DNA from 3 places in the Telluria sp. AC161 genome. Region 3 is predicted to be linked to each of the others. Evidence: predicted binding sites of a transcription regulator. Region 3 holds the regulator's gene; each other region holds the start of a gene.
The links. Region 3 encodes LexA, which represses DNA repair genes until DNA is damaged. Its sites were predicted from a motif close to ACTGTATNNNNATACAGT; they were not measured.
Positions count from the first base shown of each region.

Region 1: ACZ0AJ_RS16875 (DNA topoisomerase IV subunit B) is a predicted target of LexA. The motif match lies at 5,899-5,916, and genes of this name have one in related genera.
Region 2: ACZ0AJ_RS18000 (putative DNA modification/repair radical SAM protein) is a predicted target of LexA. The motif match lies at 1,503-1,520, and genes of this name have one in related genera.

Region 1 covers NZ_OZ409861.1:3,782,385-3,789,639, reverse strand. Annotated here, with positions in the region: gene ACZ0AJ_RS16890 (IgA Peptidase M64) at 1-399, shown strand, start outside; gene ACZ0AJ_RS16885 (hypothetical protein) at 544-1,038, shown strand; gene parC (DNA topoisomerase IV subunit A) at 1,346-3,685, opposite strand; gene ACZ0AJ_RS16875 (DNA topoisomerase IV subunit B) at 3,838-5,832, opposite strand; gene ACZ0AJ_RS16870 (response regulator) at 6,006-6,830, shown strand; gene ACZ0AJ_RS16865 (gamma-glutamyl-gamma-aminobutyrate hydrolase family protein) at 6,896-7,255, shown strand, end outside.
Region 2 covers NZ_OZ409861.1:4,037,368-4,044,622, forward strand. Annotated here, with positions in the region: gene ACZ0AJ_RS17995 (UdgX family uracil-DNA binding protein) at 1-264, opposite strand, end outside; gene ACZ0AJ_RS18000 (putative DNA modification/repair radical SAM protein) at 261-1,490, opposite strand; gene ACZ0AJ_RS18005 (SEL1-like repeat protein) at 1,599-3,149, opposite strand; gene ACZ0AJ_RS18010 (GGDEF/EAL domain-containing response regulator) at 3,156-5,378, opposite strand; gene ACZ0AJ_RS18015 (HDOD domain-containing protein) at 5,387-7,255, opposite strand, start outside.
Region 3 covers NZ_OZ409861.1:3,021,242-3,028,496, forward strand. Annotated here, with positions in the region: gene ACZ0AJ_RS13545 (replicative DNA helicase) at 1-1,351, opposite strand, end outside; gene rplI (50S ribosomal protein L9) at 1,471-1,923, opposite strand; gene rpsR (30S ribosomal protein S18) at 1,960-2,250, opposite strand; gene priB (primosomal replication protein N) at 2,279-2,578, opposite strand; gene rpsF (30S ribosomal protein S6) at 2,616-3,023, opposite strand; gene lexA (transcriptional repressor LexA) at 3,318-3,947, shown strand; gene ACZ0AJ_RS13575 (tetratricopeptide repeat protein) at 4,011-4,715, opposite strand; gene ACZ0AJ_RS13580 (cystathionine gamma-synthase family protein) at 4,892-6,133, opposite strand; gene purF (amidophosphoribosyltransferase) at 6,136-7,255, opposite strand, start outside.

The sequences.
Region 1 (7,255 bases), 760 kb from region 3:
GAGCCGAACGTGACAGCACTGCGTGACCCGGCCAAGCTCAAATGGCAGCGCCATGTGACGGCCGGTACGCCGTTGCCGACGCCATGGCCAAAGGCCGACTACGAAGCTGCGTCGCGCGCCTACCAAAAAAAGCGCGCCGCACTGCGCGAGGCCAACCGGCCGGAGTCGGAAATGAGCGCCTTGTTCCATGAAGACCTCAAACAGACCAACGCGCTGTTCGACCGGCAGCCGCACCGCCACGCGGTCGGCGCTTTTGAAGGCGCCAACTACGAAGCCAGCGGTTACTACCGGCCCGCGATGCAGTGCCTGATGTTCGATCGCAGCGATGCGTTCTGTCCGGTGTGCCGCGATGGGGTCACCGACATCATTGATTTGTACGCGGGCTCTGTTCGTCAGTAATCTTTGCTTACAACTCTGACAATTTCTGCGTGTGGTGGCTAACAGACCAGACTGTCTTGACGCCGTATTCTGGAATCACTGAACAACAACAACGACTGCACGGGCAACCCGCTCTGTACAGCGACCACCAAAAGGAAACTTATCATGAACAAACTGATCGCAACCCTTATCGCCGGCCTGATGGTTACCGCTGCTCACGCCCAGACCACCGCACCAACCACCACCGCTGCGGACAACCGCATCGTGAAGGCTGAAGCCAGCGCCGAGAAAGACGTCATCAAGGCAGAACAAAAAGAAATCAAGGCCGCAGTCAAGGCTGACCAGAAGCTGAACAAGACCGTGGCCAAGGCCACCGAAACCAAGGGCGATGCACACGCCAAGCTGGTCAAGACCCACACCGACGCTGCTGCCAACGTCGCCAAGGCCGATCCTGAAGACCGCGCCAAGGCAATGGCCAAGGCCGAAGGCAAAGTCGCTGATGCGAACCTGAAGGCCGAGAAGAAAATGATCAAGGCTGACGAGAAAGTGCTGAAAGCACAGGTCGACGCTGCTGCCGACAAGGCAACCGCTGCTGCCAAGACCGAACAGGTCCGCGCTGAAGCCCAGGCTGACGTGCACAAGGCTGCTGCAAAGAACTAAGCAACTAGCTCCAATAAAAAATGCCGGCTCAGCCGGCATTTTTTTTGCGTTCAACGAGTGAGTGAAAAAGCGAGGGTCAGGTCTGACATTTGGACACGATCTCGACAGTCATGTAGTCGGAACGAGCTGGCCCCGTTCTATGTTAATTCCAGGATAGACGCCATTGGAAGTAGCTAGAGCTGAGGTCGTGTCCGAATGTCAGACCTGACCCCGGCTTTGAAAACTAAGCAGTCGCTCTAATGAAAAATGCCGGAAGGCCGGCATTTTTTGCATTCAACGAGCGGCGTTATGCCGCTCTGTGGTTGCGTCAGGATTTCGCGGCATCGGCGTCAAGTGCCCGCATCCCCAGATCATGCGCCTTCATGCGCGCCGACAAAGCCTTGCCCTTGCGCGAGCGCTTGCCGAAGTGCGGCTCCAGGCCTGACGCGAACAGTTCCACCGTACGGGCCTTGTCGCCGGCCCAGGTGCCGATCACGTTCAGGCCTTTCTGGTTGATCGGCTGCGCCGCCAGCATGGTTTCTTTGGGCTCCAGTTCCATCAGCGTCACGCCGCGGCCGCCATTGGTCAGCACCTTCATCTCGTCAATGCCGAACACCAGTACGCGGCCCTTTTCGGACAGGCACGCGATCGCACCGCAGCTGTCGGTCACGATCCGTGGCGGCAGCGGCGTCGCGCCGTCGTTGAGCGTGATGAATGACTTGCCGCCTTTCAGACGGCTGACCATGTCGCCCGCCTTGGTGATGAAGCCAAAGGCATCCGACGTCGACAGCAGCAGGCGCGTCTCGGGATTACCCGCGAAATAATGCAGGATGCGGATACCGCCCGACAGGTCCACCAGCGTCGTGATCGGCACGCCGTCACCGCGCGAACCAGGCAGCGCCGCCACCGGCACCGAATACACCTTGCCGTTGTCGCCAATGCCCAGCAGATGGTCGACCGTGCGGCATTCGAACGCCTTGTACAGCGAGTCGCCGGCCTTGAACGCGAACTGCGCCGGGTCGTGGCCGATGCCGGTGCGGGCACGCACCCAGCCTTTTTCGGACACGATGACGGTCACCGGTTCGTCGACGACCTTCTGCTCGGCCACTGCGCGCTGTGCTTCTTCGATCACGGTGCGGCGCTCGTCGCCGAACTGCTTGGCGTCGGCTTCGATTTCGCGGATGATCAGGCGCTTCATCGACGACGGGTTCTCGAGGATGTCCTGCAGCTTTTCCTTCTCGCTGCGCAGGTCGGCCAGCTCTTGCTGGATCTTGATCGCTTCCAGGCGCGCCAGCTGGCGCAGGCGGATTTCGAGGATGTCTTCGGCCTGGCGTTCGCTCAGGTGGAATTCTTCGATCAGCGCGGCCTTCGGTTCATCCGCATTGCGGATGATGGCGATGACCTTGTCGATGTTCAGCAGGACCGTCTCGCGGCCTTCCAGGATGTGGATGCGGTCGTTGACCTTGGCCAGCTTGAAGTCGGTGCGGCGGCGGATCGTCGTGAAGCGATAGTCGATCCACTCCTGGATGATCGTGCCCAGGCCTTTTTGACGCGGGCGGCCGTCGCCGCCGATCATCACCATATTGATCGGGCTGGACGACTCGAGCGACGTGTGCGCGAGCAGCATCAGCATGAATTCGTTCTGGTCCTGGTTCTTCGACTTTGGCTCGAACACCAGGCGCACCGCGGCTTCGCGGCCCGATTCGTCGCGCACCGTATCGAGCGCGCCCAGCACGGTGTTCTTCAGCGCGAGCTGCTCGGGCAGCAGCGCCTTCTTGCCGGCCTTGACCTTCGGATTGGTCAGTTCTTCGATTTCTTCGAGCACGCGCTGCGACGAGCAGCCCGGCGGCAGTTCGTAGACAATCGCCTGCCACTGGCCGCGCGCCAGTTCTTCGATCTTCCAGCGCGCGCGCACCTTCATCGAACCGCGGCCGACCGCGTACATGTCGGCGATGCTGGACGCCGGGGTGATGATCTGGCCGCCGCCCGGGAAGTCGGGGCCGGGCACGATGGCCATCAGCTCGGCGTGCGACATCTTCGGATTGCGGATCATGGCGACGGCGGCGGCAGCCACTTCGCGCAGATTGTGCGACGGGATCTCGGTGGCCAGGCCGACCGCGATGCCCGAGGCGCCGTTGAGCAGCACCATCGGCAGGCGCGCCGGCAGCGTGCGCGGCTCGGTGGTCGAGCCGTCGTAGTTCGGCTGCGAGTCGACCGTGCCCATGTCGATTTCATCCATCAGGATGCGGGCAATCGGCGTCAGGCGCGCTTCGGTATAGCGCATCGCGGCGGCGCCGTCGCCGTCGCGTGAGCCGAAGTTGCCCTGGCCGTCGATCAGCGGGTAGCGCAGCGAGAAGTCCTGCGCCATGCGCACCAGCGCGTCGTACACCGACTGGTCGCCGTGCGGGTGCAGTTTGCCGAGCACGTCGCCGACCACGGCCGCCGATTTGCGCGGCTTGGCGGTCGGGCCCAGGCCCAGTTCATTCATCGCGTACAGGATGCGGCGCTGGACCGGCTTCTGGCCGTCCGACACGTCCGGCAGCGCGCGGCCCTTGACCACCGAAACGGCATAGTCGAGGTAGGCGCGCTCGGCGAAGGTGGAGAGGGTGAGCGTCTCGACGTCGGACGGCTCGTGTTGCTGTTCAAAGAGACTTGGTTGGTTCGTCATGGTGTGTGTTTCGTGTTCTGGCGAGCGATAGTGGCGGTGCGGAGGACTTGGGTTCCAGCTTTCGCTGGAACGACGTGCCTGGGCCAGTGGCTGCAAGACCGTCGTTCCCGCGGAGGCGGGAACCCAAGTTCAGCTTGCAGATCACAGTCTCATCAAATGTCCGCCTCGGTCTCGTTTCCGTGTTCTTCGATCCAGGCGCGGCGCGCGGCGGCTTCGCCTTTGCCCATCAGCATATTGAAACGTGCCGACGATTCGGCGTGGTCGTAGTCGCCCAAAAACACGGGCAGCAGGCGGCGCGTGTCCGGGTTCATCGTCGTTTCCCACAGCTGCTCGGCGTTCATCTCGCCCAGGCCCTTGAAGCGGGAGATGCTCCACACGCCTTCTTTCAGGCCTTCTTTTTTCAGCTTGTCTTCGATCGCCAGCAGTTCGCCCGAGTCCAGCGCATACAGCTTCTGGATCGGCTTTTTGCCGCGCGCGGGCACGTCGACACGGAACAGCGGAGGGCGCGCGATGCAGATGTTCCCGTTCGCGAACAGCGCCGGAAAGTGTTTGAAGAACAGCGTGAGCAGCAGCACCTGGATGTGCGAGCCGTCGACGTCGGCGTCGGACAGGATGCAGATCTTGCCGTAGCGCAGACCGGTCAGGTCGGGCGAGTCGCCCGCGCTGTGCGGATCGACGCCGATCGCCACCGAGATATCGTGGATTTCATTGTTGGCGAACAGGCGGTCGCGGTCGGTTTCCCACGAGTTGAGCACCTTGCCGCGCAGCGGCAGGATGGCCTGGAATTCCTTGTCGCGGCCCATCTTGGCCGAGCCGCCGGCCGAGTCGCCCTCGACCAGGAACAGCTCGTTGCGCGTGATGTCGTTCGATTCGCAATCGGTCAGTTTGCCCGGCAACACGGCCACGCCCGACGATTTTTTCTTTTCGACTTTCTGCAGCGAGCGCAGGCGCGATTGCGCCTGGCGGATCACGAGTTCGGCCAGCTTCTTGCCGTATTCGACGTGCTGGTTCAGCCACAGTTCGAGCGGCGGCCTGGTGAAGGTCGAAACCAGCTTGAGCGCGTCGCGCGAATTCAGGCGCTCTTTCGTCTGGCCCTGGAACTGCGGGTCGAGCACCTTGGCCGACAGCACGAACGAGACGCGCGCGAACACGTCTTCGGGCAGCAGCTTGACGCCTTTGGGCAGCAGGCCATGCAGCTCGACGAAGTTCTTGACGGCGCCGTACAGGCCGTCGCGCAGGCCGGCTTCGTGCGTGCCGCCGCTGACGGTGGGGATCAGGTTGACGTAGGATTCACGCACCACGCCGCCTTCTTCGGTCCATGCCACGACCCAGGCCGCGCCTTCGCCTTCGGCAAAACTGTCGTCGCCGGCAGCGGCGTACTGCGCGCCTTCGAACAGCGGGATCAGGGTTTCGCCGGTGGAGCTTTGCGCCAGCGCTTCGGTCAGGTAGCCACGCAGACCCTCGTCGTAGCGCCAGGTCTGGACTTCGCCCTTGGCGTTCGTGAGCGTGACCGTCACGCCCGGTAGCAGCACGGCTTTCGAGCGCAGCAGGCGTTGCAGGTCGTTCATCGGGATGGTCGGCGAATCGAAGTATTTGCCGTCCGGCCAGGCCGTGACGCGCGTGCCGTTCTTCTTGCCGCCGCGCTCGAACGGCGCGGAGGTGAGGGGCTCGATCACGTCGCCGGCAGCGAACACCAGCTTGTGCTGGCCGTTGCCCTGATCGTCCTTGCGCCAGACTTCGATCTCGAGGCGCTTGGACAGCGCATTGGTGACCGACACGCCGACGCCGTGCAGGCCGCCCGAGAACGCATACGCGCCGCCCGAGCCCTTGTCGAACTTGCCGCCGGCGTGCAGGCGCGTGAACACGATTTCGACCGTGGACACGCCTTCTTCGGGGTGGATGCCGACCGGGATGCCGCGGCCGTCATCTTCGACCGTGATCGAGCCGTCCGGGTTCATCGTGACGCTGATGTTCTTGCAATAGCCACCCAGCGCCTCGTCGGAGGCGTTGTCGATCACTTCCTGGATGATGTGGAGCGGATTTTCCGTGCGGGTGTACATGCCCGGACGCTGTTTCACAGGTTCGAGTCCCTTGAGGACACGGATGGATGATTCGCTGTAGTCTGGAGCGGGTTTCTTGGAGGCCATCTTGAAGAGTATTTGTAGAATGCGTTGGCATTCTATCTTGTCGAGCGGAAAAGGAAATGCTTTTTAACTGTATAAATATACAGTATTTTGCGCTTATGTCGTGCTTTTCGCCTTGCACCTTTGTGCTAGATTACGCTGTAAATACATAATCGATGCAAGAAGGGTGGGGCCCGATGCAGCGATCCCATTGTCTGTTCACCGTGCGTCCGATCGGCTTTGATCCGGTTGAAACCGCCCGGCTGGCGGCGCTGCTCGAAGACGCGCCGGGCGTCGGGCCGTCGTATTCTTGCCTGCATGCCGATAGTTTGCAAGAGCCGGATCTGCTGGTTGCCAACGGCGACAACCCGTTTGCGCTGGCGCAAATGGCGTGCCGGCCACCCGATGCGCTGCAACCGGTACTGGTCATCGGCGGCAGCGACGCCACCCGTTGGCCAAACCTGACCCGCCCGCTTGACCAACGGGCGCTGCATGAAAGGCTGGCCGAACTACTCGACACGCGCGTGCATGCGCTGGCCCAGCATGGCGCCCGTGCGCGCCGCGTGCTGGCCGAACGCCGCCGCCGTCCGCGCCTGGGACCGGATCTTGAAACGCCCGCATTCTACACGCGACTGCGCCATGGGCCCGTCGATGGCCCGGTCTTGATCGTCGATCAGGCGTGCAACCTGCGCAACCGGGTGGCGCAGGTGCTCGGGCCGCGCCGGATCGGCGTCGAATGGACCGACAGCCGGGCCGCCGCCGTGCGCCTGTGCGACGAGACGCCGGTCGCGCTGGTCCTGATCAACACGGCCGCCCCAGGCATCGAACCGTATGCGCTGTGTTCATCGATCAAGGCGCAGGCCGGCGCCGGGCGCACGCCCGTGGTGTTCATGGTCGCGCCATCGTTTCAGTACGACAGCGCCCGCGCCCGGCTGGCCGGCGCGCGCGGCCTGCTCGAGACACCCGTGGCGGGGCGCCACCTGATGCTGACCTTCCAGAAGCTGCTCGACGTGCCGGTCTGAGCGCATGGCGACCTTTTGTAACAACTTTGAATCGTGCGCAGCATTGCCGAAGTTATATTAATGACATGACCGAAGACGAACCCATCAAGCGCAAGCCAGACGACCCCTCGCCCGAGGCGGATATCGATGAACGCCGCGAGACGCGCGTGCGTGTGCCCGACCGGCGCGCCAGCGGCGGCCAGCACGCACGCGGACCGGCGCGCTATCTGCGCGATGGCGACAACCCGGTGGCCCTGGCCGGCCGGGTCATCACATCGCGCTTTCGCTCGCTGCGTGAACGCTTCAGTCGCGACATCATGCAGCGCACGCTGCACATTGGTGTCTCGGCCCGCATCTTCCATCCCGAAGCGGGCGCCAAGGGGCTGCTGAGCAAAAACCTGCAATACCTCGAGGAATCCATCGCTCAGTGGGTGATGTCGCGCGAC
Region 2 (7,255 bases), 1.0 Mb from region 3:
CAACCGTTCGGCAGGCGGGGCGGCGAGAAGGTCGCCAGTCGGTTGCACCGTCTCCAGGGCGGATGCGGGCGCTGCCGGCGCGCTCGAAAACAAATCGGCACCGGGCTCGCCCCACGTCACTGCCTCGGGCGGCACGCCTGCGCGCAGCAGCGCGCGGGCCGTGGCGCGCCACTCGACGAACGAGGCCACCAGCAGCGGCTGGCCCGCGCGGACCGCGGCGACGGCCTCGCTGGCGACGACGGCTGCGCTGGCCGCGGGGGTCATGCTGCCTGCAGCTCCGGCCACAAGTTCATCTGCTGCGGTGCGTCGGCCATGTGCTTGCGCAGCAGGTCGGAGCTGGTCGCGCCCTGCGCCGGCTTGTAGTCGGCGGTGATGACGAACGGTGCCAGCTTTTTCAGGCTGCAGCGCAGCCGCGATAAATCTTCCCAGCGGATGCGGCGAATGCGGCGCAGGTCGGCGATGCGCTTGGCGTTGCGCAGGCCGATGCCGGGGATGCGCGCAATCAGCGTCGCATCGACGCGGTTCAGGTCCATCGGAAACTGGTCACGGTTCGACAGCGCCCAGGCCAGCTTGGGATCGATGTCCAGCGCCAGGTTGCCCGTCTGCGGCATGATCTCGCCGGCCGTGAAGCCGTAACTGCGCAGCAGGAAGTCGGCCTGGTACAGGCGGTGCTCGCGCAGCAGCGGCGGTGGCGCGAGCGGCACGCTCTTGGGGCTTTGCGGGATGGGACTGAATGCGGAGTAGTACACGCGCTTGAGCTTATAGCTGCCGTACAGCGTCTCGGCGGTGTTGAGGATCGTGTGGTCGTCGCTGGCGTCAGCGCCGACGATCATCTGCGTGCTCTGGCCGGCCGGCGCGAATGCAGGCGACCTTGGCTCTTCGGCTTTTTCATCGAGCTTGCGCCGGATGGAGCCCATCGCCAGCTTGATCGTGTGCACGCTCTTTTCGGGCGCCAGTCTGGTCACGCTGTCGTGCGTCGGCAGTTCGATGTTGACCGACAGGCGATCGGCCCAGCGCCCCGCTTCGGTGATCAGGAGCGGATCGGCATCGGGAATCGTCTTGAGGTGGATGTAGCCGCGGAAGTTGTGCACCTCGCGCAGGGTGCGCGCCACGGCCACCAGCTGCTCCATCGTGTAGTCGGCCGACTGGATGATGCCGGAACTGAGGAACAGGCCGTCGATGTAGTTGCGCAGGTAAAAATCCTGCGTCAGCTTGACCACTTCGTCGACCGCAAAGCGCGCGCGCGGCACGTTCGACGTGCGCCGGTTGATGCAGTACTGGCAGTCGTAGATGCAGAAGTTGGTGAGCAGGATCTTGAGCAGCGAGACGCAGCGGCCATCGGGCGTGTAGCTGTGGCAGATGCCCATGCCGGTGGTGGCGCCCAGGCCGTCCTTGCCCTCGGAGCCGCGCTTGGGCGCACCGCTGCTGGCGCAGGATGCGTCGTACTTGGCCGCGTCGGCCAGGATTTCGAGCTTGTCGTTGAGTTCCATCGGACGCCCGTGGCTGTATGGGCATACAGTATAACGTGGCGTGTCATGACAGAGGGTGCGGCAGCGCACCCGTGCGGGGGTGGCGCCGGTTCAAAGACGGGACGCTAGTTATGCGTGCAGCAAGCTTTCGGCCTGCGATAACTGCTGCGCGTCCATGCGGCGCGCGGTGCGGGCCAGGTAGTCGCGTGCCGGCCCGATCCCGGCGCCGCCCGCCCGATGCAGCCACGCATACGCTTCGACCAGATCGCGCGGCGCGCCCTGCCCCGCCGCATACATCACGCCCAGGTTGAACTGGGCCCGCGCGTGGCCCTGGCGCGCCGCGCACAGGTACCAGAAATGGGCGGCTTCGTAATCCTTGTCCGCGCCCTTGGCGCAGTCGTAGCGCAACCCCAGCTCGAACTGCGCCAGCGCGTGCTTCTGGTCGGCCGCCTTGTGCAGCCAGTCGGTGGCTTCGGCCGGGTCGCCCAGATCGAGCCGGTCGAGCAGCGTGGCCACCATATACTGCGCTGCCGCGTAACCCTGGGCCGCGGCGCGCCGGTACCACCCGAGTGCCTGCACGCTGTCCTGCGCTGCGCCGATGCCGTTTTCGTGGCGCAGGCCCAGGTCGAACTGCGCGCGCAGGTGGCCCTGCTCGGCCGCCTTGCGGTACCACGCCGTGGCCTCCACCGCATCGCGCTCGACGCCGTTGCCCGTGTCGAGGAGTTGCCCGAGGTGGTACTGCGCCACCGGCAAGCCCTGCTCGGCCGCGCGGCGGTACCAGACGGCCGCCTGCGCCGCATCCTGCACCACGCCCTGGCCGTGCTCGTGGCGCATGCCCAGACTGTCCTGCGCGCCCGCATGGCCCTGCTGCGCGGCGCGCCGGTACCAGATCGCGGCCAGCGCGTCGTCCTGCGGCACGCCGTGGCCCGTGTCGTACATCAGCGCCAGATTGAACTGCGAGCTGGCATGGCCCTGGATGCCCGCGCGGCCGTACCACAGCATCGCCTGTTCGCCGTCCGCTTCCACGTCCTGGCCCTTGTCGTAGCGCAGCCCGAGATTGAACTGGGCTGGCGCGTAGCCCTGCAGCGCGGCCTTGCGCAGCCAGCCGAGCGCCTGCGCCGGATCGCGCGCCACGCCCTGGCCGCTGTCGTAGCGCAGGCCCACGCTGTACTGCGAACGGGCATAGCCCTGGCTGGCCGCGCGCCGGTACCAGTCCAGGGCCGCATCGTGGTCCTGCGCTACGCCCTTGCCGGTGTCGTACATCATCCCGAGATTGTGCTGGGCGCCCGGCTCGCCCTGCTCTGCGGCGAGGCGGAACCAGTGCAGCGCGCGGCCCACGTCCTGCGCCACGCCCTGTCCTTTAGCGTACAGCCAGCCCAGGTTGTACTGCGCCAGCGCGTAGCCCTGGCTGGCGGCGCGCTCGTACCAGTGGGCGGCCAGCATGAAGTCCTGCGTCACGCCCTGGCCCTTCTGCAGCATCACGCCGAGGTTGTACTGGGCCTGCGCCAGATTGGCCGTGGCCGCGCGCCGGTACCAGCTCACCGCCAGTTCATCGCTTTGCGCCACGCCCTGGCCGTTCACGTACATGAAGCCCAGGCTGTGCTGGGCCTCGGCCACGCCCCGCTCGGCCAGGCCTTTCACACGCAGGAATTCGGCGCTGTACAACGACGTGTCGGGCATGCCCACTCAGGCCAGCACGGCGCGCAGGTTCGATCCGGGCCGGGTGCGCAGCGCCACCATGAAGTCGCCCAGCGAAATCGGGCGGTAGAACAGATAGCCCTGCATCGTCATGCAACCGTTGGCGCGCAGGTAGCGCGCCTGTTCCTCGGTCTCGACGCCTTCGGCGATCAGGTTCAGGCCCAGGCCACGCGCGATCGAGATGATCGCCAGGATCACCGGATAGTGGCCGTCTTCCTCGTGGATCTCCTTGACGAACGACTGGTCGATCTTGATCGTGTGGATCGGGAAGCGGTGCAGGTACGACAGCGACGAGTAGCCGGTGCCGAAGTCGTCGATCGCGATCGACACGCCCAGCTCGCACAGTTTGTTGAGCTGCTCGATTGCATACTGCGGGTTACGGATGCAGATGTTCTCGGTGATCTCGACTTCGATCTGCTGCGGCGAGATCGCGTAGCGCGCCAGGGCCCCGCGCATCTTCTCGAAGAAGTCGCCGCGGTCGAGGTATTGCGGCGACAGGTTCAGCGAGAGCCGGATGTCGCTGCCGCCGACGGCGTTCCAGCGCAGCATGTCGCGGCACAGCGCGCCGATCATCCAGTCCGAGATCGGCAGCATCAGGCCGTTTTCTTCGGCGAATGGCAAAAATTCGCCGGCCGACAAGCGCCCGCGGGTCGGGTGGTTCCAGCGCATCAGCGCCTCAGCGCCCGTGATATTGCCGGTCATGGCGTCGATCTGCGGCTGGTAGAACATCTCCAGCTCGTCGTGCTCGAGCGCGCGGCGCAGCGCCTGTTCCAGCGCGATCTTCTGGTGCGACACTTCGAGCATCGAGTCGTGATAGAAGCTGTGGCCGTTCTTGCCCAGCGCCTTCACCTGGTACATCGCGATGTCGGCGTGGCGCAGCAGTTCGTCGATCGATTCGCCGTCCTTCGGATAGATCGCGATGCCGATCGAGGCCGAGATGTGCACTTCGTGGCCATCGAGGTCGAACGGCAGCTGCAGGCAGGCCAGAAATTTATCGGCGACCATGCGCGCGTCGTCGTGGCTGACCAGCTCGGGCAGCACGATGGTGAATTCGTCGCCGCCCTGGCGCGCCAGCGTGTCGCCCTTGCGCAGGCATTCCTTCAGGCGGCTGGCCGCCTGCTGCAGCAGCTCGTCGCCCTTGACGTGGCCGAGCGTGTCGTTCACGAGCTTGAAGCGATCGAGGTCGATGAACATCACCGCAAGTTCGGTCTGCTTGCGCTTGGCCTGGATCACGGCCAGTCCCAGGCGGTCCTTGAACAGGATGCGGTTCGGCAGGTCGGTCAGGATGTCGTGGTAGGCCTGGTAGGCGATGACTTCCTCGGCGCGCTTGCGGTCGGTGATGTCGCGCGCCACGCCGTAGGTGCCGAAGAACTCGAGCTTTTTCACTTCCTGGTCCGGCACATGCATGCCGATCGCGTTCAGCGAAATCGTCATCAGCGTCGTGTTGAACGTGCGGTCGTTGCTGGTGTTGCCATTCCCGCCACGGCACTTCAGGCGCAGTTCGACGTTGCGCGATGCGCGTTCGTCGATGCGGCGCTCGTTGAACACGTAGCGCGCGCGCTCCAGGTCTTCTTCGTGCACGACGATCGAGTAATGCTTGCCGATCAGCTCTTCGCGCGTGTAGCCGAGCAGCTGGTAGGCGCGGTCGTTGACGAACGTGAAGCGGCCTTCGTGATTGAGCGTATAGATGATGTCTGGCGACGAGTCGACCAGGTAGCGGTACATCTTCTCGGAGTTCTCGAGCTGGTTCGCGATGCGCGCGTTTTCCAGCGCCAGGCGCCGGCGCCCCAGTGCATTGCTGACGGTCGAGAGCAGCTCTTCGCGGCTGTACGGCTTGCGCAGGTAGCTGTAGGCGCCGCGCTTGAGCGCGCCGATCGCGGCGTCGATGCCCACCTCGCCGCTCATCACGATCACGTCGGCGTCGATGCCCTTGTCGTTGATGAAGTCCATGATCTCGTGGCCGCCGATATCGGGCAGGCGCAGGTCGAGCAGGACCAGGTCGAAGCGCTGACGCGACAGCTGCGCCAGCGCCTCGGTGCCGGATGGCGCGGTCACAAGGCGGTAGCCGCGCCCCTGCAGCAATTCGTACAGCGATGCCAGCAGACGGGGTTCATCGTCGACCAGCAGCAGGCGTGACTGGCTGTCGGCGTCAAGTGTCGGGGAAAACGGGGATGGTTCACCAGGGAGCATGGTGGCAGGGTGCGCGTGCATGGTGAGGGTCAGGCGGAACCGAGCGCGCGCGCCGGCAGCGCGAGCGCCGTGCCAGCGCCGGTGTACGCCGGCAGGAGTATTTCAAACGAGGTACCGGAACTGGCGCTGCGGCAGGCGATATGGCCGCCCATCTTCTTGACCAGGCCATGGACGATCGACAGGCCCAGGCCGCGCTTGCCGCCATCGGGCGCGCCTTCCTTGCTGCTCTTGACGGGCATGAACAGATTGGCCAGCACCTCGCGCGACAGGCCCGGGCCGTTGTCGCTCACGCCCAGTTCGACGTACAGGTGGCGCTCGCGGTTGACGTGGCCGCGGTTGACGATCTCGATCCGGCCGCCGCTCTTGTGCTGCGGCCCGAATGCTTCGACCGCGTTCTTGACCAGGTTCACCAGGATCTGCTTGAGCACATCGGGGTCGCCCTCGATCGCGCTGTCGCCGTCCATGTGCGCCACGATCTGCACGCCGCCCGGCACGAAGCCGCTGGTGCGGAACAGGCGCAGCACATCGTCGACGACGCGGGCGGCATCGACCGGCCGCGGACCGGACTCCGGCACCTGCGGTTCGGCCAGGGAGCCGATCAACTGGCCCACGCGGTCGATTTCTTCGTTCAGGATCGACAGCTCGCCGCCCACCGGTTCCTGGCGCGCCAGCTTGCCGTCCAGGATGCTCAGGTAATTCTTGATGATCGCCAGCGGGTTGTTCACTTCGTGCACCACGCGGCGCGACGCGTCGCGGAATTCCTCGGCCACGTTGGCCAGCTGGCGGCGCGCGTGGCCGCGTTCGAGCAGCAGGTTCTCGAGGGCGCCGGCAGCCTGCGCGCCGAAGGCCTGCATGAACCGCTCGCGGCGCTGGCAATGCGGCAGCTGCCAGGCGGGCACGCCGCCAACCAGCACGCCCAGGCAGCGCGCGCCAGCCACCAGTGGGACCACCACCAGGCTGTCGGTGCCAAGGATGCGCAGCAGCTGCTCTTCGGCCAGACCAAGCTGCTGGCGTTCACCGCCCACGAACGCGGGCCGGCGCTCCAGCGCGCTGCGCGCCACCGGGCCGCCCTTGGCCAGCGACACCGAAAAATCGGCGATGCGCGCCACGCCCGGCGCCGGGGCGCCCGACAACAGGTGGCCAGTGGGGTTCTCGAGCAGCACGACGGCGCTTTCGAAATCGAACAGGATGCGGGCGGTGCGCGTCATCGCGTCGAGCAGACCCGACTCGCCCTGCTGGCGCGCCAGCGTCTGGCCGACTTCGGACACCAGCACCATATTGCGCACTTCTTCGTTCAGGCGCTTTTGCACCGGGTCGACCGCCGGCGGCGGCGCGTAGGCCGATGGCTGCGGAATGTCATCGGCGCCCGCCAGATCGATGCCCAGGTGCGCAGCGGCCTGCTCGACCTGGCGCGCGGCGCCGTCCATCAGGTGCGCCGTGCGCACGGCGTCGATCCCGCACAGCGCGCAGGCGTCGAGCACCATCGCCTCGTCGTGCGCGTGGCAGGTCAGCACATGCGCCAGGCGCACGATGCGGATCAGGGGATGGCTGCCTTCCAGGCGGTCGCCCGGCTCGTGGTGGTACAGCACCGCGTCGGCCAGGAACGAATCGAGCTGCCAGCGTTCGATCAGCCAGGCGCCCGCTTCGGCGTGGGTGATCTGGAGCGTGCGCTGCTCGACCGCGCACAGGTCTTCGTCATCGAGCGCGGTGAAGTTGAATGCGTATTCCTTGGGCGCGGCGGCCAGCAGCGCCAGGCGGCCGACATTGTGCAGCAGGCCCGCCAGATAGGCTTCTTCGGGATGGACGTAATCGAGCATGCGCGCCGCATCGCGCGCGATCACGGCGGCGGTCAGGGAATTTTTCCAGAACGCGCGCAGGTCGATGCTGCCGGCATGCGG
Region 3 (7,255 bases):
TGCCGAACTTGGTGTACTGACCGATCCAGGTCAGACGGATGGCGCCAATCGGGCCGTTACGCTGCTTGCCGATAATGATTTCGGCCGTGCCCTTGTCGGGCGAATCGGGATTGTAGACCTCGTCGCGGTACAGGAAGATGATAACGTCGGCATCCTGCTCGATTGCGCCGGATTCGCGCAAGTCGGACATCACGGGGCGCTTGTTCGGCCGTTGTTCCAGCGAGCGGTTCAGCTGCGACAGGGCCACCACCGGGCACTGCAGCTCTTTGGCCAGGCCCTTGAGCGAACGTGAAATTTCCGAGATTTCGGCGGTGCGGTTGTCGCCCGGCTGGCTACCTTGCATCAGCTGCAGGTAGTCGACGATGATCAGGCCGAGCTTGCCGCACTGGCGCGCCAGGCGCCGCGCGCGTGCGCGCATCTCGATCGGGTTCAGCGCCGGCGTTTCGTCGATGTACAGCTGGGCATCGTTCATCTTCTGGATGGCGTGCGTCAGGCGCGGCCAGTCCTCGTCGTTCAGGCGCCCCGTACGCAGGCGGTGCTGGTCGAGCTGGCCGACCGAACCCAGCATACGCATCGCCAGCTGGGTGCCACCCATCTCCATCGAGAAGATCGCGACCGGCAGACCCGCTTCAATGGCAACGTTCTCGCCAATATTGACCGAGAACGCCGTCTTGCCCATCGACGGACGGCCGGCAACGATGACGAGGTCGCCCGGCTGCAGACCCGACGTCATGCGGTCGAGGTCGATGAAGCCGGTTGGCACGCCGGTGATTTCGCCCTGGTTTTCGCGGCTGTAGAGCTCGTCGATGCGCTCGACGACCTGCGTGAGCAGCGGCTGGATCGGATTCCAGCCCTGCTGGCCGCGCGAGCCGGATTCGGCAATCGCAAAGATCTTGGACTCGGCTTCGTCGAGCATCTGCTTGACTTCCTTGCCCTGCGGGTTGAACGCATTGCCCGAGATTTCATCGGCCACCGTGATCAGCTTGCGCAGGATGCCGCGGTCGCGCACGATCTCGGCGTAGCGCCGGATATTCGCGGCGGACGGCGTGTTCTGCGCCATCGCGTTCAGGTACTGCAGGCCGCCCACGTCATCGGCCTTGCCGAGCTGGTTGCAGGCCTCGTAGACAGTGATCACGTCGGCGGGTTTGCCGCCGTTGATCAGGCGCACCATCTGTTCGAAGATGATGCGGTGGTCGTAGCGGTAGAAGTCTTCCGCATTCATGAAGTCGGCGATACGGTCCCACGCGGCGTTATCGCGCAGCAGGCCGCCAATGACGGATTGCTCGGCTTCGATGGAGTGCGGGGGGATGCGCAGGGCGTCGAGTTGCGGATCTGGAGATGCTGCGTTCATGGGCGGGATTATACCTTTTCCAGTCCTGTGACTGACATGGTTGGAAAGCCGAAAAGCAAAAAAGCCGGGCGAACCCGGCTTTTTCAGAACTGCGTGCTCAGCACATGTACAGCGTGTGCTTAGGCAGCTTCGCCCACAACAGCGACGGTGATTTCCGACACGACGTCGGTGTGCAGAGCGACTGCAACCGGGAATTCGCCGGTGGTTTTCAAAGGGCCGGTCGGCAGGCGCACTTGCGACTTCTCGACAGCGAAACCTTGCTTGGTCAGCGCTTCGGCGATGTCGAAGTTGGTGACCGAACCGAACAGACGGCCATCAACGCCGGCCTTCTGGCCGATGGTGACGGTCATGCCGCTCAGCTTGTCGCCTTCAGCCTGGGCAGCCGACAGCTTTTCAGCTGCTGCTTTTTCCAGTTCAGCGCGCTTGGCTTCGAACTCGGCGACGGCGCCGGCGGTAGCGCGGCGGGCCATTTTTTGTGGGATCAGGAAGTTACGTGCGTAACCGTCCTTGACCTTGACGACGTCGCCCAGGTTGCCGACGTTGACTACTTTTTCCAACAGAATGATTTGCATAGTGATCTCCAGATGTCTGACTGTCGTGACCGACGATTAACCGTGGTGCAGGTCGGTGTACGGCAGCAGCGCAAGGTAGCGTGCGCGCTTGATCGCGGTGTCGACCTGACGCTGGTAGTGCGCCTTGGTGCCGGTCAGACGTGCTGGCATGATCTTGCCGTTTTCCTGGACGAAGTCCTTCAGGGTGTCGACGTCCTTGTAGTCCACCTGCTCAACGCCAGCGGCGGTGAAGCGGCAGAATTTCTTGCGCTTGAACAGCGGGTTTTGCTGTTTGCGCTTCTCTTTGAGTTTCGCTTTGTTTTTGTCGAACTTTTTACCGAATGCCATTTGAGGCTCCTGTATCTAAATTGCCGGGTTAAGCGGCACTGAAATCAATGATGTGAAACACCAGGGCTTTGCTGTTGCGATTTTTCCGTGCAAGAAATCCGTTGAACCTGTAGCTGGCGCCCAATTCGGCGCTGGCAAACCTGCCCGAAATCTCGCCCGCGGCGAACGCGGGGACTTCGAACGCGACCGACCTTTCGACTCCGGCCTCTTCCTGCTGCGATTCGTGCATCAGGACGGCTGAAACGATTGGCACACCGGCCGGGGTGTAACGCAGTACGTCGCGCTCGGCGATGGTCGCCATGAGCTGGAGGTGGTTTGCGTTATGCACCCGGTGTTACTGGTTACTACGAATAACTGGGAAAAACTTAAGCAGCAGCAGGCGCTGGCGCAGCGGCTGGAGCGGCTGCTGGCGCAGCGGCTTCGGCACGGTGGCTCTTGGCTGCGTCTTCGCGCTGCACCGATTTCATCATCGGCGACGGTGCGGTTTCAGCTTTTTTCAGCTTGACGGTCAGGTGACGCAGAACCGCATCATTGAACTTGAATGCAGTTTCCAGCTCGACCAGGGTCTCGTTGTCGCATTCGATGTTCAGGCAGATGTAGTGTGCTTTTGGCAGCTTCTGGATCTGGTACGCCATCTGGCGGCGGCCCCAGTCTTCAACGCGATGGATGTTACCGCCGCGGCTGGTCACCGTGGTCTTGTAACGCTCGATCATCGCCGGGACTTGTTCGCTCTGGTCCGGATGGACGATAAAAACGATTTCATAATGACGCATGCATTACTCCTTGAGGACGTTTAACAAATGCCCACCTCGGCGTCAAGACGAGTGTGGGAAGGGAAAGCCGGCAATTATAACCTGAATATCGGTGACTTGGAAACCCCCGATGATGCGTTATCGCCTCGATTGACCTCGCATTTGGCATATCTGACTCGACAATTCCAGGGTTTTGACGGCTGTTTGCACTCTGAATCGCGATTTTCGCGATATTTTTTGCGTTTCCCCTTGCGCGCGCGAGAATACTGTACAAAAATACAGGTTACATACATAACCGGTTGCTGTAACACATTTATGCTAAAGCTCACTGCACGGCAAGAACAGATCCTGAACCTGATCAAGGAAGCGATCGAGAACACCGGTTTCCCCCCAACCCGGGCTGAAATCGCTTCTGAATTGGGTTTCCGCTCGGCCAATGCGGCTGAAGAACATCTGCAAGCACTGGCGCGCAAGGGCGCCATCGAAATTTCGCCCGGCACGTCGCGCGGCATCCGCCTGATCGGCGCGAGCGTCGAGGCGATCCCGATGCCGCCACCATCGTTCATGTCGCTGCCGCTGGTCGGGCGCGTCGCGGCGGGTAATCCAATCCTCGCGCAAGAGCACGTCGAAGCCACCTACAACGTCGACGCGGCCATGTTCGCGGCGCGGCCCGATTTTCTGCTGAAGGTCAAAGGCTGGTCGATGCGCGATGCTGGCATCATGGATGGCGACTTTTTGGCGGTCAAGAAAATCGACAGCGCCAAGAACGGGCAGATCGTCGTTGCGCGCCTGGGCGACGAAGTCACGGTCAAGCGCTATCGCAAGACGGGCGATCTGGTCGAACTGCTGCCGGAGAACCCTGACTTCGACATCATTGCCGTCTCGCCGGACGAAGAGTTCGCGCTCGAAGGCCTGGCTGTCGGCTTGATGCGTAGCTGGAACTGATGTCACGGCGCCGGCCTCCCCGGCCGGCGCCTGCTTTACGCTGCCCTGTCCTGCCTACCCCTCTCAGTTCGACGCCTTCTTCACCACCGCATTGTGCTGGTTGATGAATGCCTCGGTGGCATTGCGCCACGCGGCAAAATCCGCCAGGATCATCTTTGAATTGACCTTCGCGCCTTCCGCGATATTCTGCCGCACCTGTTCCAGGTAGGCTGCCGAGGCGTCCGCCTCCTGCTTGTTCATCAGCTTGGCGATATCGGCCGGAATCTTCTTCGTCAGCGGCGACTGCGCGTTCAAATTCGTCACCATCTTGTTGTAGCAATCCTGCCAGCCAGTCACCAGCTTGTTGACCCGATCGATCTCGTCATTCACCTTCGACACGGCCGGAATGCGCGGTGACGGGCAACGGTATTCGCCCGACTGCAGCTCGGCGCCGTCGTAGCCCTTGATCCAGTAATCGATCTCGGCGCGTTTGGTCACGCGCTGCTGCATGACGACCAGCGATTCGGCCGCGACCTTGTTGCCCTTGGCTGCCGACTTCTCGAACAATGCCCTGGCCGCCGCTTCGTCGACGGTGCCCGCTTCGCCATACCAGTACATCTGGCCCAGTTGCTGCTGCGCCTGCGGATTGCCGGCATTGGCCAGCTTGGTGTACAGCTTGAGCGCGCCCGCGTAATCCTTTTTTTCGAACAGCGCATTGGCGTCTTCCAGCTCGCCCGCATAGGCGGTGCTGGCAATAGTCAGAGAAAGGCAGAGCAGGAAACGTTTCATGGGCATCCGAAGAAAATGACAAGCTGACGATGGGGCATCATAGCCCCCTTTTACAGCGGGACTCAACCGTAAAAATGACAAGGCCGGCATCGCGCCGGCCTTCTTTGCATGGCTTTACGCCGCGCGGTAACGCCACGCGGTAACGCCGCGCGGTTACGCCACGCGGTAACGCCGCCTTACGCGTCCAGCGCCTGGCGGAAGTCCTCGACCAGGTCATCGGTATCCTCGATGCCCACCGACACACGAATCAGCGACTCGGCAATGCCCATGCTGGCGCGGCGCTCGGCGCCCATCTCGAAGAAGATCGTGTGCGCCACCGGGATGACCAGCGTGCGGTTATCACCCAGGTTCGAGGCAGGAATCGCCAGCTGCAGGCGGTTGAGGTAATCGAACGGATCGATGGACTCGTGCAGCTCAAAGCTGAGCAGCGAACCGCCAGCGCGGAACAGCGACGTGACGATACCGTGCTGTGGATGCGACACCAGGCCCGGGTAGTGGACCTTTGCCACACGCTCGTCCGCCTCGAGCATTGTGGCCAGCGCCAGTGCATTGGCGCAGGTACGGGTCATGCGCAGCGCCAGCGTCTCGGCGCCAACAGCGATGTGATGCGCCGCTTCCGGCCCGAGCGACGCGCCGAAGTCGCGCAGCGCTTTCGCGCGCAGCTGCGCCATGCCCTGGGCGTGCGCCGGCTGCTTGCGGAAGTTCGGTGCGATGTTCGGATACGCGCTCCAGTCGAACAGGCCGGTATCGGTCAGCGCGCCGCCCAGCGCGATGCCATGGCCGCCAATCGACTTGGTCAGCGAATTGACCACGAGCCCGGCGCCCACGCTTTTCGGGCGGAACAGCCATGGCGACGTCATCGTGTTGTCGACCACGTACAGGATGCCCCGCTCACGGCACAGCTCGCCGATGCGGGCCAGGTCCGCCACTTGCGTGCGCGGATTGGCGATCGTCTCGACAAACACCATGCGCGTGTTCGGTGTCAGGGCCGCTTCGACTTGCGCCACGTCGGTGGGATCGACAAAGGCAACATCGACGCCCTGCCCCGCCACCGTCTGCCACAGGCTGTTGGTATTGCCAAACAGGAAGCTCGAAGAAACGATGGCGTCGCCTGCTTTGAGCAGCGCCTGGAACAGCGCGCCGATGGCTGCCATGCCGGTGCCGAAGCACAGCGTGGCGACGCCATCTTCCATCTTGCTGACCTTGTCCTCAAGCGCGCTGATGGTGGGATTGCCCTGGCGACCATAACGGAAGCCCGGCTCCTTGCCCTGGAACACGGAGGCCAGCTGACGCGCATCCGTGTAGCCGAACGCGACCGACGTGTGGATCGGCTTGTGCAGCGAACCGTGCTCGATCGGCTTGTGCCGGTCGTTGTGCAGGATCGTCGTGGTAAAGCCGTAGGTCTTTTTCTCGCTCATGCTTACTCGGCTGGAACGGCAGGGTTCAGATTCAGTTGGGTGCGGACCTGGTCTTCATCCTTGGCAGCAGGATTGTGACGCGCGGTTTCCTGGCGATCGAGGTATTCCGGGGTCACGTCGCCCGTCACGTAGATGCCGTCGAAGCACGATGCCTCGAAGTTCTTCAGTGCCGGATTAACGTCCGAAATCGAACGCTTGAGGGCGTCGATGTCCTGGTAGATCACGCGATCGGCCGTGATCTCGCGGCAGACTTCTTCGGTCGTGCGGCCGTACGCGATCAGCTCGTCGCGGGTCGGCATGTCGATGCCGTACACGTTCGGGTACAGCACCGGTGGCGCGGCCGAGGCGAAGTACACCTTGCGCGCGCCGGCTTCACGGGCCATCTGCACGATCTCGCGGCTGGTCGTGCCGCGCACGATCGAGTCGTCGACCAGCAGCACGTTCTTGTCCTTGAATTCGGAAATGATCGCGTTGAGCTTCTGGCGTACCGACTTCTTGCGCATGCCCTGGCCCGGCATGATGAAGGTGCGGCCGATGTAGCGGTTCTTGATGAAGCCTTCACGGTATTCGACGCCCAGTTTCAACGCCAGCTGGATGGCAGCCGGACGCGACGAATCGGGAATCGGCATGACGACGTCGATGTCTTCGACCGGGATTTCACTGAGCACCTTGTCGGCCAGGTATTCACCCATGCGCAGGCGCGTGGCGTAGACCGAGGCGCCGTCGATCACCGAGTCCGGACGGGCCAGGTAGACGAATTCGAACGCGCACGGGTTCAGCGACGGGTTCTCGGCGCACTGGCGCTCGGACAGCTTGCCATCGTTGGTAATGAAGACCGCTTCGCCCGGCGCAATGTCGCGCATGAAGCGGAAGCCCAGGCCCTCGAGGGCAACCGACTCGCTGGCCACCAGGTATTCGTTGCCGTTTTCGGTTTCATTCACGCCCAGGCACAGCGGACGGATGCCGAACGGATCGCGGAAGGCCAGCATGCCATGGCCGGCGATCTGCGCAACGACAGCGTAGGCGCCACGCACGCGGCGGTGCACAACAGCAACCGCCTTGAAGATCGCGTCGGCGTCGAGCGAGAAGCCATCGGCGGCTTCCTGGATTTCGTGGGCCAGC